DNA from 3 places in the Sutcliffiella horikoshii genome. Region 2 is predicted to be linked to each of the others. Evidence: riboswitches for the same ligand, from Rfam matches in the RefSeq annotation. Region 2 holds a riboswitch; each other region holds the start of a gene.
The links. Region 2 has a riboswitch for S-adenosylmethionine ahead of K7887_RS21140 (LLM class flavin-dependent oxidoreductase). Riboswitches for the same ligand answer to the same signal wherever they lie in the genome.
Positions count from the first base shown of each region.

Region 1 (4,182 bases), 400 kb from region 2:
CTTCGCCGATTTTCGTCTTGAAACCTTCTGGTAAAGATTGAATTAACGGAAGGATACCCGCTTTCTCGGCAGCACTTCTTATCTCCTCTTGTGTTGCATCCGCCTTTCCGCCTATCGCAATGTTATCGGCAATCGTTCCAGAAAAAAGATACGGATTTTGCGAAATATAGCTGAGGCGGTCAAACCACGCTTTTTCCTCGTATTCAAATAATGGCTTTCCATCCACCAGCACTCCCCCTTCTGACGGGCGAATCAGCCCTGCCATCAGATTGAGCAGTGTCGATTTTCCTGCTCCACTACGCCCAATTAAAGCAAGCTGCGTGTATGGCGGGATATCCACTGATATATTTTCGATGGCAAAGCCTTGATCTCCATAACGGAAGCCAAGGTTGTTCAATTGTAATGCAGGAGGACCCTGCTCCTTTTGAAAAGAAGCGTCCCCCCATTCGATAGGATTTCCCTCCTCTGCCAGCTCATCTGTCACCTTTTTCGCTGCTCCCATGCTACCTCGCCCTGTATGAAAGGCGCTTCCAAGCTCCTTCAAGTAAAGGTAGAACTCAGGTGCCAATACCAATACGAAAAAGGCAGTAAAGAACGTAACATTTTCAAAGACCACAAGCTGCAAACCTACCTCAAGCGCGATCAATCCAATTGCAAGCATCGAAATGAATTCCAGCATCAGGGAGGACAAAAATGCGATTCTCAACACTTCCATCGTTGCATCCCGGAAGCTCAAACTGCTATTTTCGATTGTTTCCTGCTGTTTGGCTGAGCGACCGAATAGTTTCAACGTCGTGAGCCCTTGCAAGGTATCGAGAAACGTTCCGGAAAAAGCATTCAGTTTATCCATCTGCTCTTCTGATTTTTTCTTTGTTTTCAAGCCTACAACGATCATAAAAATGGGAATGAACGGCGCCGTAATCAGTATAATCAAACCTGTATTCACATGCTGGCTGAATGCCGCGATCAAAATCATGATAGGGATGATGCTCGATTGGATGACCTGCGGCACATACCTGCTGAAATACGGATCGATTTCATCCACCGCATCCATCATCACGCTCACCTTTTGACCAGACTGGCCCTTAAGAGAAGCTTGAACCGGACTGTTGGAAAATTTCTGCAACAACGCAATCCGGAAATCTCGTTTTACTTTGGCAGCAAGCTTCACGCCCGTTAGACCGCTCCAATAGATCAAGGCCGCTCGTGCAGCCAATACTGCTAGAAGTCCCCCTAGGAATGGCAGGATTTCTTGGAACGTGTGGCCCCTCAGGAACACGCGATCCACGATAGTGACGAAGAAATACGCCTGCCCGATAACAGTCGCTCCTGTCAGTATGGCAATAAGGGTCAGCGTCATCCTTGTACCTCTATGTGATTTTGCAATCGTTTTTAAGTCCGTCATTATGATAAATCCCTCTTTTCTATTAATGAAAATCGGATTAGAATAGCTAGTTAGTGAAAAGTTTCACATACTTTATAGTTAACATTATATAACATGCTCCGTGGAATTTCCTCTTATGGGATTGACCATTTTATGACAAAAAAATTCTTTCTCCACTTAACTTCTACCCCACTCCTTCACCGCATAAAATTAAATCATTCAGAAAAAAACATTGCATTTCACTCTGACCTGTTGTAAATTAGTAAAATAATTAAATTGTTCAGATAATTAAATAGTGAACTTTCTTATCCAGAGAGGTTGAGGGAATGGCCCGAAGACACCTCAGCAACCAGCAGCGCCCGTTAGAACGGACGTTGAAAAGGTGCTAATTCCAGCAAGCTGTGATGCTTGCAGAGATGAGAAGAATGAACTTTTCGATAAAAGTCTTCTTCTTATAGAAGGCTTTTTCTTTTTATCCAATAAAGCATTAAAGCCTCATCCCTCTGGAAGAAACGATTGTCACTTACCATATAGGAGGCCCTTTCATGTATAAAACGGAAACAAAGCTTGCGCAAATCGGAAATCGCTCAGAAACTGCCACTGGAACTGTTAACCCGCCTGTTTATTTTTCCACTGCCTATCGACACGAAGGTATTGGGCAATCAACAGGATACGACTATACAAGAACGGGAAATCCGACGCGCCATGTGTTGGAAAAAGCAATCGCGGATTTAGAGGCCGGCGACCAAGGGTATGCCTGTAGCTCCGGCATGGCGGCGATTCTGACCATCCTTTCCCTTTTCAAGTCCGGTGACCACCTTATCGTTTGTAAGGACTTGTACGGCGGCACGTACCGCCTTTTTGAAGAAGGCTATAAAAAATGGGGACTGTGTTGTAGCTATGTGGACACGACCGACCTTTCAGAAATCGAAAAAGCCATTACTTCACAAACACAGGCTATCTTTGTAGAGACTCCCACCAATCCCCTGATGGTAGAAACAGATATTCAAGCGGTCTCAGAGCTCGCGAAAGCTCACGGACTTCTTTTAATCTGTGATAATACGTTTTACACTCCTGTTCTATTAAATCCCATAAAATTAGGCGCGGACATCGTCATTCACAGCGCGACCAAATATCTTGGCGGTCATAATGATGTGCTGGCAGGACTCATTGTCGCAAAGGGCGAGGAGCTTTGTGAATCCCTTGCGCTTCACCATAACGCGGCAGGTGCGGTGCTCAGTCCCTTCGACTCATGGTTATTGATACGCGGCATGAAAACTTTGTCCCTTCGCATGGAACGGCATGAAAAGAATGCAAAACGAATTGCGGAATACTTAGCTCAGCATGATTCCATTACGGACGTACTCTACCCAGGACGGGGCGGCATGCTCTCCTTCCGCATCCAAGACGAAGCATGGGTCAATCCCCTGCTTCAAAACTTGAACCTTATTACTTTTGCCGAAAGCCTTGGCGGCGTGGAAAGCTTTATCACATATCCTGCCACTCAGACGCATGCGGACATTCCGGAAAAAATCCGCCTCGAAACCGGCGTGTGCAACAGACTGTTGCGCTTTTCAGTCGGCATTGAAGACGCGGAAGATTTAATACAAGACTTAGAGGCGGCGCTGAAAGCTGCTTCCATTCAAAAGGAGGTCCTATCATGAGCCATTCTTTTCAAACGAAGCTGCTACACAACCGCCATAAGTTTGATAAAAGTAACGGAGCGGTGAGCGTGCCCATACAACACGCATCCACCTTTCATCAGCCTGATATCGATTCCTTTGGCAAATATGACTATGGACGCTCTGCCAACCCAACCCGGGAAGCACTCGAAGAGACAATCGCACACTTAGAAGAAGGAACGCGAGGCTTTGCTTTTTCATCTGGAATGGCTGCCATCTCGACTGCTTTCCTCCTTCTATCACAAGGCGATCACGTATTGATTTCAGAAGACGTATACGGGGGCACTTACCGGATGGTCTCCGAGGTTCTTACCCGATACGGCGTGGAACATACTTTTGTGGATATGACAGATTTGGAAAAAGTGAAAGCAGCCATCAAACCCAATACAAAATTATTTTATGTAGAAACACCATCCAATCCGTTATTAAAAGTAACGGACATCACAGCGATTTCCACTCTCGCCAAAACAGTCGGAGCTTGGACTTTCGTCGACAACACGTTCTTGACGCCAGCCTTGCAAAAGCCGCTGGAGCTTGGCGCAGACCTTGTCCTGCACAGCGCAACGAAGTTTCTTTCCGGACACAGTGATGTCGTGGCAGGCCTTGCGGTGGCGAAGGATCCTGTGCTTGCCGACCGTTTAGCCTTTTTGCAAAATTCCTTCGGCGCGGTGCTTGGTGTCCAGGATGCGTGGCTTGTCTTAAGAGGGCTTAAAACATTGCATGTAAGGCTTGAGCAGTCCCAAAAGTCCGCTTATAAAATGGCCAGTTACCTAGAAAAACATCCTGCCGTTAAAAAGGTTTATTTTCCAGGATTGACGACACACCCTAGCTTCACCCTTCAACACAGACAGGCGCAAGGACCTGGAGCTGTCCTTTCTTTTGAACTGCACAGCGAGGAGGATTTAAGGAAGTTTGTCGGCAATGTAGAAATTCCGGTGTTTGCTGTGAGCTTAGGAGCGGTAGAATCCATCCTTTCCTTCCCTGCGAAAATGTCTCACGCGGCAATGCCGGAAGCAGAACGGTTAAAACGCGGCATCTCCAACTCCTTACTCCGCTTGTCGGTTGGACTTGAAAGTGCCGAGGATTTAATAGAAGACTTTGAACAGGCATTTCAGC
Region 1 covers NZ_CP082918.1:237,030-241,211, reverse strand. Annotated here, with positions in the region: gene cydD (thiol reductant ABC exporter subunit CydD) at 1-1,405, opposite strand, end outside; SAM riboswitch class I at 1,687-1,807, shown strand; gene K7887_RS01310 (methionine biosynthesis PLP-dependent protein) at 1,930-3,048, shown strand; gene metC (cystathionine beta-lyase) at 3,045-4,182, shown strand, end outside.
Region 1: another riboswitch for S-adenosylmethionine. It lies ahead of K7887_RS01310 (methionine biosynthesis PLP-dependent protein); the one in region 2 lies ahead of K7887_RS21140 (LLM class flavin-dependent oxidoreductase).

Region 2 (4,182 bases):
AGCTTCTTTATCTAGTACTTGTTTTTTCGTATTGCTTCGTTCGTATTCATTTGGTGATATATATCCTAGTTTAGAGTGACTTCTTCTTTCGTTATAAAAGCTCATAATATAGGTCCAAATTTCCTTCGTTGCTTCTTCTCGAGTTGCGAATTTTCTTCGATACACAAGCTCTTTTTTCAGAGTCGCAAAAAAGGACTCCATACATGCATTATCATAACAGTTTCCTTTTCGACTCATACTTATTTCCATGTTACATTCCTTCAAGCGTGCGATGTAATCACTGGAGGTATATTGGCTACCACGATCAGAATGGTGAATCAGGCCATAAGGAGGCTTTCTTTGATTTATAGCTCTGTTTAACGCTTGTAAAGGAAGCTCCTTTGTCATGGTTTTGTTCAAACTCCAACCAACAATTTTTCTAGAAAACAGGTCCATTACTGTAGCCAAATACAACCATCCTTTTAACGTCCAAATGTATGTGATATCTGTTACCCACACTTGATTAGGCTTTTCTGGATTAAACTCGCGATTAAGTAGATTCGGATAAATTGGCTGATTATGGTTGGAATCTGTCGTAACCACAAAACGTTGTTCCGGTATAGCACAAAGCCCCATTTCACGCATATATCTTCCGACGGTTTTCTCTGAAATCAGAAACCCATCTTTATACAATTCTCTCGTAATTCTAGGACTCCCATAGACTTCTTTATTCTGAAAGAATAGACCACGAATTTTTGCCATCATCCACGTTTTTCGTTTTTTTCTAGGGGACTCCTTTTTATTAATCCACTTGTAGTACCCACTCTTGGATACATTTAATACCGTGCACATCTTCACAATTCGAAACTCTTTCCGATGTTGAAAAATAAATCGGTAAATTACTTCTGGCTTTTCATGAAGATGTGCGCCGCCTTTTTTATGATTTCATTTTCCTCTTTCAATTCGTTTATTTGATCCAATAGTTCTTTTTCACGTTTTTTAAACTCGCTAGGAGTAATGTAACTCTCCCCAGCTTGCGTTTTCTTTCGATAAATGCTAACCCAACGTGATATGTTCTTTGGTGACAAGTCCATTTCTTTACTAATATCTGTTGCTTTATTTCCCTCTTCTACTACTAGCTTGGCAATGTATTCCTTGAATTCAGGGTCATATCTTTTACTCATCATGACACGCTCCGTTCCAGATACTTGTTTTTACAAGTCTCTCCAAACCGTGTCTACTTTATAGTCTAGACCCACAAGGGATCTTCATGGGGTCTATGAGGACCTGAGTGAGCAGGAAAAGTAATGAGAGAGGTCTTTATAAGGTGGATGAAGACCTCCGTGAGAGGATTTTAGGCTCAGAAGTGTCTTCATAAGGCGGATGAAGACCTCCGTGAGAGAATTTTAGGCTTGGAAGTGTCTTCATAAGGCGGATGAAGACCTCACTGAGTGGTTTACAAGCTCAAAAGTGTCTTCATCCCCGCGCCATCCACCCCAATCCCCTAAATAACTCCAAAACCACCAGTTCATTTTTCCTCCCCCAGCTAATAAGCTAGTAATATAACCAGAGTATTTAGCTATCCGAAAGACTTGTCCATTCCCAAGTTTCGTGATAGGATTAGTCTAGATAACAATAATTGAATAGTAAGTTTTCTTATCAAGAGAGGTGGAGGGACTGGCCCTGTGAAGCCCGGCAACCGTACAGTACGGACAACTGTATAGGTGCCAATTCCAGCAAGACAAACGTTCTTGGAAGATAAGTGGATGTTACGGGCTTGTACTCAAACTTCTTCTTATCGAAGGAGTTTTTTGTTTGTCTACATACACAAACATCAAAAGGGGGAAGCGTGAGATGAAGTTTGGATTTTGGTTGCCGATATTCGGCGGTTGGTTGCGAAATGTGGAGGATGAACAGATGCCTCCGACTTTTGACTATGCCAAAAAGGTAATTCAGCAGGCAGAACAGCTTGGGTTTGATACAACCTTAATTGCGGAGCTCTTCCTAAATGATATTAAAGGCCCGAAAGAGGACACATTGGAGGCTTGGTCTACTGCCGCAGCCTTGGCAGCAGTAACCGAAAAGATAGAAATAATGACGGCGATCAGGCCTGGATTTCATAACCCTGCTATTGCCGCGAAAGCAACAGCAAACATCGATCACATCAGCAACGGTCGATTCACCCTCAATGTCGTGTCGGCTTGGTGGGAAGAGGAGGCCCGTCAGTATGGCGGGATCTTTACCGAGCATGATGAGCGTTATGACCGCACGAAAGAGTTTATTGATGTTCTTAAAGGTTTATGGACAGAAGATTCTTTTACCTATGAGGGAAAATACTATCAGCTGAAAGAAACAAAACTCCACCCAAAACCGGTACAACGCCCTAATCCCATCCTTTATGCAGGCGGCGAAAGTCCGAAAGGGAAGGAAGTTATCTCCTCGCACTGTGATGCCTATGTCATGCACGGGGGCACGGTGGAGGAAGTGGCGGCGAAGATTAACGATATGAAAGAAAAGAGAGCCAAGACATCGAATCCTCCATTTCAATCGTTTGGGATGGCTGCCTATGTTATTTGCAGGGATACAGAAGAGGAAGCACAGGCAGAACTCGCCAGGATTACAGCTGTTAAAGAATCTGATGCGTATGCTGGATTTAAGGACTTCACAAGCAAATCACAGCTTGAACAACAAATACAACTGCAGGATTATTCTGTGTCAAATAGGGGATTGCGTCCAAATCTAATCGGTACGCCGGAGCAGATTGCTACTAGAATACAAGAATTCGAGAAAGCTGGCGTGGAATTATTGTTATTACAATTTTCCCCGCAGCTTGAAGAAATGGAGCGCTTCGCCAAAAAAGTGATGCCCCTAGTACATCCGCAACCAGAAGAGCTTGCCCAATCATAAAACCTAGCAGAGAATACACTACTATATATGCATAAAATGGAGGCAATCATCGTGGAAAAAATTTATATTATTCATGAAAATAAAGAGTGGACGACACATTTAACAACTAGATTGGAAGAGTTAGGTTTGCCATATGAAGAATGGCACTTAGATGAAGGAGTGGTACCTCTGACGGAAGAGCCACCTGAAGGCGTATTTTACAACAGAATGAGCGCTTCTTCTCATACAAGAGATCATCGTTTTGCACCTGAGTTAACAGGGGCTGTGCTTGCATGGCTCGAACACCATGGACGGAAAGTCCTGAATGGAAGTCGCGCTCTTCAGTTGGAACTAAGCAAGGTCAATCAGTATACGGCCCTTGAAAAAGCCGGAGTCAAGACACCAAAAACCATTGCGGCGGTAGGCAAAGAACATATCTTGCAGGCGGCAAAGCGAATTGGTTCTGACTCCTTTATTACCAAACATAATCGAGCAGGAAAAGGACTTGGGGTACAGCTATTCCATTCAACAGCTTCCCTTGAAGAATACTTGTTTGGACCAGATTTTGAAGAGCCGGTAGATGGAATCACGCTTATCCAGGAATACATTCAGGCACCAGAGCCTTTTATTACCCGTTGTGAGTTTATTGGCGGGAAATTTGTTTATGCGGTGCAGGTCGATACGTCAGAAGGCTTTGAGCTGTGCCCGGCCGATGCCTGCCAGATCGGGGACCTGTTTTGCCCGGTAGGAGAAGAAGTCGAAGAGAAGCCGAAATTCCGTATCGTGGAAGGCTTTGCCGACCCAATCATTGAAAAGTATGAACAGTTCCTGCAAGAAAACGAGATCCAGGTGGCAGGTATTGAATTTATCCGCAACAGTCAGGGTGAGATTTTCACCTATGATGTCAACACCAACACAAATTATAACGCTGACGCCGAAAAAGCTGCCGGAAAATACGGCATGCTGGAGCTAGCCAAACTACTCGGCAAAGAGCTAGAGGGATCTGTTAAACAACTGTAGAGTTTCGCTCCAGGTGTTCGCTTTCCGCGGGACGATGCTTGAGCCTCCTCACTTCGTTGCGGGGTCTCAACCAACCGTTATCCCCCGCAGGAGTCTCACACCTTGCGCTACACTCTACAGAGGGTTCCCACGAAAAAAGCTATCCGCAAGTCCCAACCGGACCCTACGGATAGCTTTTTTACATTCCACTATTAAAAGAAAAACACATGCGCCATCAGCGCGATAACAGGTAAAGTAATCAACGTACGTAAAATGTAGATCACGAACATCTCCCAAAGCGAGACAGGAACTTTAGAA
Region 2 covers NZ_CP082918.1:4,150,190-4,154,371, reverse strand. Annotated here, with positions in the region: partial or broken gene K7887_RS21150 (IS3 family transposase) at 1-1,163, opposite strand, end outside; SAM riboswitch class I at 1,633-1,744, shown strand; gene K7887_RS21140 (LLM class flavin-dependent oxidoreductase) at 1,834-2,886, shown strand; gene K7887_RS21135 (ATP-grasp domain-containing protein) at 2,938-3,885, shown strand; gene K7887_RS21130 (YjiH family protein) at 4,077-4,182, opposite strand, start outside.

Region 3 (4,182 bases), 590 kb from region 2:
CGATACCAGCACTCCGATCATCGCAATCACCGGATACACATTTTGCTCAATCAACAGCTGAATCAGCGTGTAGGAAAGTACCATCGATAACACCGGAGACACCACCCACACAACTAACAGCTGTACGACGATGTCCTTTTGCAAAACAGATCGCCCCTGCTTCACAAAACCAATCCCGATAATCGAAGACGTCGTAATTTGTGTCAGTGGCACGGGAATGCCAAACACCGAGGCAACCGTGACGATTCCGGCTCCCGTGCCCGAAATGACGCATCCTTCCTCCAGCCGCAGCTTTGTAATCTTCTTGCCATTCGTTTCCATGACACGTTGGCCAAGCAATAGCGCGCCCAAAGCTACAAACAATCCTCCCCACAGAATTCCCTGCCCAGTGTTCATAATCCCTGCTCCGACAAGCGGTCCCACCGCATTGGCAACATTGTTCATCCCCGCGGAAAATGCTTCAAACACTCCCATCACCACGACCAGCACCGACAAGATTGGAACGGCCCTTGACGACTTAACCCATCTATCAACCACTCTATTTTTCAACACCCAGGTTGCCCCGATTGCTAACAAAAACGCCAGAACCGGTGTCAGCAGCCAGAACGAAACAATCCAGGCGAGCTTTCCGACAAACACGGATTGATAGACAATTCCGGCTCCGACAACCGCACCGACGGTCACTTCACTGGTGGAAAGCGGGATGCCGAACACATTTGCTAAAAATAAAGATAGGGCCGCAGATGCGATGACAATCAGGGCGATGGCCACCGTAAAGGTACTCTGTGGCACAATTCCGCTCCCCATTGTCTTGACGACCTCTCCGCCGCCGAGCCACGCTCCAAAGAACACCGCAATCCCACATAGCACCAAAGCCACATTCCTTTTTACAACTCCTGCACCATAGGCAATTCCCATGGATGCTGCCGCACCGCTCGCCCCGATATTCATGGCGAAAAACAGACCAACGATGACAGCTATGGTAACTAACATGTTTTTTCCTCCTTCACTTCACTGCCAACCTTAGTTTGTATGCAGGCCGCACTCCGTCTTGCCGCTACCCGCCCAGCGGCCAGCGCGGGAATCACCTTCCGCACCGACTGCCTGTGTACAGGGAAAACAGCCGATGCTTGGATAGCCATGATCGTGTAGCTCGTTATAGGGAAGTCCTCGGCTCCGAATATGATTCCAAACATCCCCCCATGTCCAATGGATGAGCGGGCAAATTTTGATGTTTTGAAACTTGTCATCCTGGTTGAGGAAATTCGTGGCTGCCCTCGTTGGGGATTGTTCCCTTCTGAGACCAGATATCCATGCCTTTTTTGGCGTGAGTGCTTCTCGTAAAGGTTCCACCTTCCGTATTTGGCAGCACTTTCCGGGATCTCTTTTCCAAAGAACCGTGCCATGTGCCGCGGCTTGTTGCTCCAACGTTAGCTGCGGCTTCCTCTTCTCAATCTGCAACTTCGGATATCTCTCTTCTATCTGCTCAATAACCTTATACGTTTCCGGAAAATGCAAATCTGTATCTAAAAAAACAATTTTCGCATCAGGCTTTACTTCTTGAATTAGGTCGATCAGCACCACTGCCTCCGCACCAAAACTTGATGCATAGATTATCTCGTCGGAGTCGTAAACTCTATAGGCCCACTCCAAAACAACGGTGGCGCCTCTTGAGTCATCATCAACCTCGAAGGTGGACGAGATCTCCTTCCAATTTTCATACGTGATTTTCTGGTTCATGCTGTTACTGCTCCTTTCTTTTCCAACGCAAAAAGGCAGCCCCTTTAATGTGCATGCTTGTTGTTCCAAGCCAAGCATCATGTAAAGTGACCGCCTCCAGTTTGTCTGGTCAGCGAGTGTTTATTTTTTTTGAAGGCGAACCTTCTCATTTTTTTCTATCTGAATGACTTTTCCATCCTGTACGACTAGGGTGATAGATCCAAACTTGATGGATTGCAGCATTCTTTCCAAGTGGGTTACCACGTCTTCCCATTCTGACTTTGCCAGTTGGCTCGCCTCCATTTCACCAAATAAAAAACGCCTCTCCCATTATGGAAAAGGCGCATCGTATGTATGCTGCACCTTATCTTCCAAAATGGGTATCCATTTTGCTGGAATTGGCACCTTGCTGTTCGCAGGTTGCCGGGCTTCAACGGGCCAGTCCCTCAGCCGCTCTAGATAAGCGTCGATTCATTTGTTGTTTTTGATAAAATTAATCCTACCATACTTATATGAATTGTCAACAATGTTATTGACTGTTTTTTTAGATTTTTTTATTTTTGGGAAGTTGGTCCTAGTCAGCTACTTCATTCCCCAATCTTTGTAAGCTTGGTTTCCGAATCAATGATGGCAGCTTGATAGGAATCTCCCGAGACCGTTTCAAAAAGAACACCTTGTACTGTTTCTTCTTGTTCTTCGAGTTTCACCAAATCAACTTTTGATAATCCGTTCGGATCAAAGGTCACTTTCCCTTCCAGCTTGAATTGCCCATCCCCTAATTCCTCTGCCAGTTCAATTTCATGGTCCAGCATCCGCTCCTCCAACCATCCGGCCAGTAAGGGTTCTACCGTATCTTCCGCTATTTTCAAACTTTCATTGTATGTGAGAATCATGGAGTAGCGGACATACTGCACCGTTTCATACTCATTCCCGCCCATGCCAACAGAAGTGGAGGAGATGGTGAATTCAGGATCCGGTTCTCCTTGAGCAAACAAATTACAGCCTGTTAACACTATTGTAAGACAACACAAAACAGATAACCTCTTCAAGCTTCCCATCCAAGACATATCCTCATACTTACTCCCCTTTGTACTAACCAATCCTAACCCCTCCTGGCATTCCCATTTTACTCAACATTAACATATTTTTCCTTGTCTATGTTGCAATAAAATAAAAATGATGCGAGATTCCTATGCAGAAAGGATTCCGCACTATTTTTCAAAAAAAAATAAGCAGCGGATTCATTCTCCGCCGCTTATTTCTATTCGCATTTAGCCATTTCTATTTTCTTACGCTTTTCCGTAACAAGGACATCAAGATGACGGTAAAGGTTAACGAATTCCCCAGGAAGCAGTCCACCGTACTCGCCGTCTAGATTTAGCTGCATTTTCTCTTGAGTGTTTACTTTTACCCTGTTCGCCTTCGTGTAGATGACTAAATCATCTTTCACATGATCTCCGCGCAATGCCATAGAAGCAATACGGATGAAGTCTGCAATGTTTGCTTTTTTAAGAATGATCATATCAAACATTCCGTCGTTCATGCAGGAGTCTGGCGCAAGCTTTTCGAAGCCGCCTACTGAATTGGATAAGGAGACAAGGAACAGCATAATTTCGCCTTCAAAGATCTTTCCGTCGTATTCAATCGTTACGTTCGTCGGGCGAATAGATGGAAGCATCTCGATTCCTTTTAGGTAGTAGGCAAGCTGGCCAAGCATTGTCTTCATCTTGATTGGTACCTCATAAGACAGCTCGGTCATTTTTCCGCCACCAGCAATATTCATGAAGTATTGATCATTGGCTTTTCCAATATCCACTGGCATTGGGACGCCTTCTGCAATAACATCCACACAAGCTAATATATCATCACGTGGCAGGTCAAGTGCTCTGGCAAAGTCGTTGGTCGTTCCCACTGGAATAATACCAAGTTGTGGACGGTAGTCCTGTTCTGCAAGACCGTTGACCACTTCATTTATTGTTCCATCTCCACCGGCTGCCACGACAAGTTCATACCTGCGTTCAACTGCAAGCTTAGCCGCTTCTGTCGCATCTCCATGTCCAGTTGTTGCATGGCAGGATGTTTCATAGCCGGCTTTTTCTAATCGAACCAACACTTCTGGCAGATGCTTTTTGAACAGCTCGCGGCCAGATGTTGGATTGTATATTACCCTAGCTCGTTTCATTTCCCATCATCCTAAACGTATATTTAACTAAGCCCTCTTTTATATTTATGTGTAGTCTGTCTCTGTATGTTGTTATATAGAATAGTTATATTTACCAATACCACTAAGTAGTGAACCTGAATCCACTACTGATAACATATTAGCCTATTCTGGTGTGGATATGCAATTAAAATGAAAATTTTGAGAAATGCGGAATCTATTGTTCCAAAATAAAACCCCCACCCGCACCGCCACTTCTCAAAAGTAGCAGCTGCAGATGGGGGCACTAAGTTCTTAATTAT
Region 3 covers NZ_CP082918.1:431,431-435,612, reverse strand. Annotated here, with positions in the region: gene K7887_RS02275 (sulfate permease) at 1-993, opposite strand, end outside; gene K7887_RS02270 (phosphoadenylyl-sulfate reductase) at 1,024-1,740, opposite strand; gene K7887_RS02265 (YezD family protein) at 1,861-2,022, opposite strand; SAM riboswitch class I at 2,081-2,185, opposite strand; gene K7887_RS02260 (hypothetical protein) at 2,307-2,819, opposite strand; gene K7887_RS02255 (diacylglycerol kinase) at 2,981-3,901, opposite strand; gene K7887_RS02250 (flotillin lipid rafts scaffold protein FloT) at 4,179-4,182, opposite strand, start outside.
Region 3: another riboswitch for S-adenosylmethionine. It lies ahead of K7887_RS02265 (YezD family protein); the one in region 2 lies ahead of K7887_RS21140 (LLM class flavin-dependent oxidoreductase).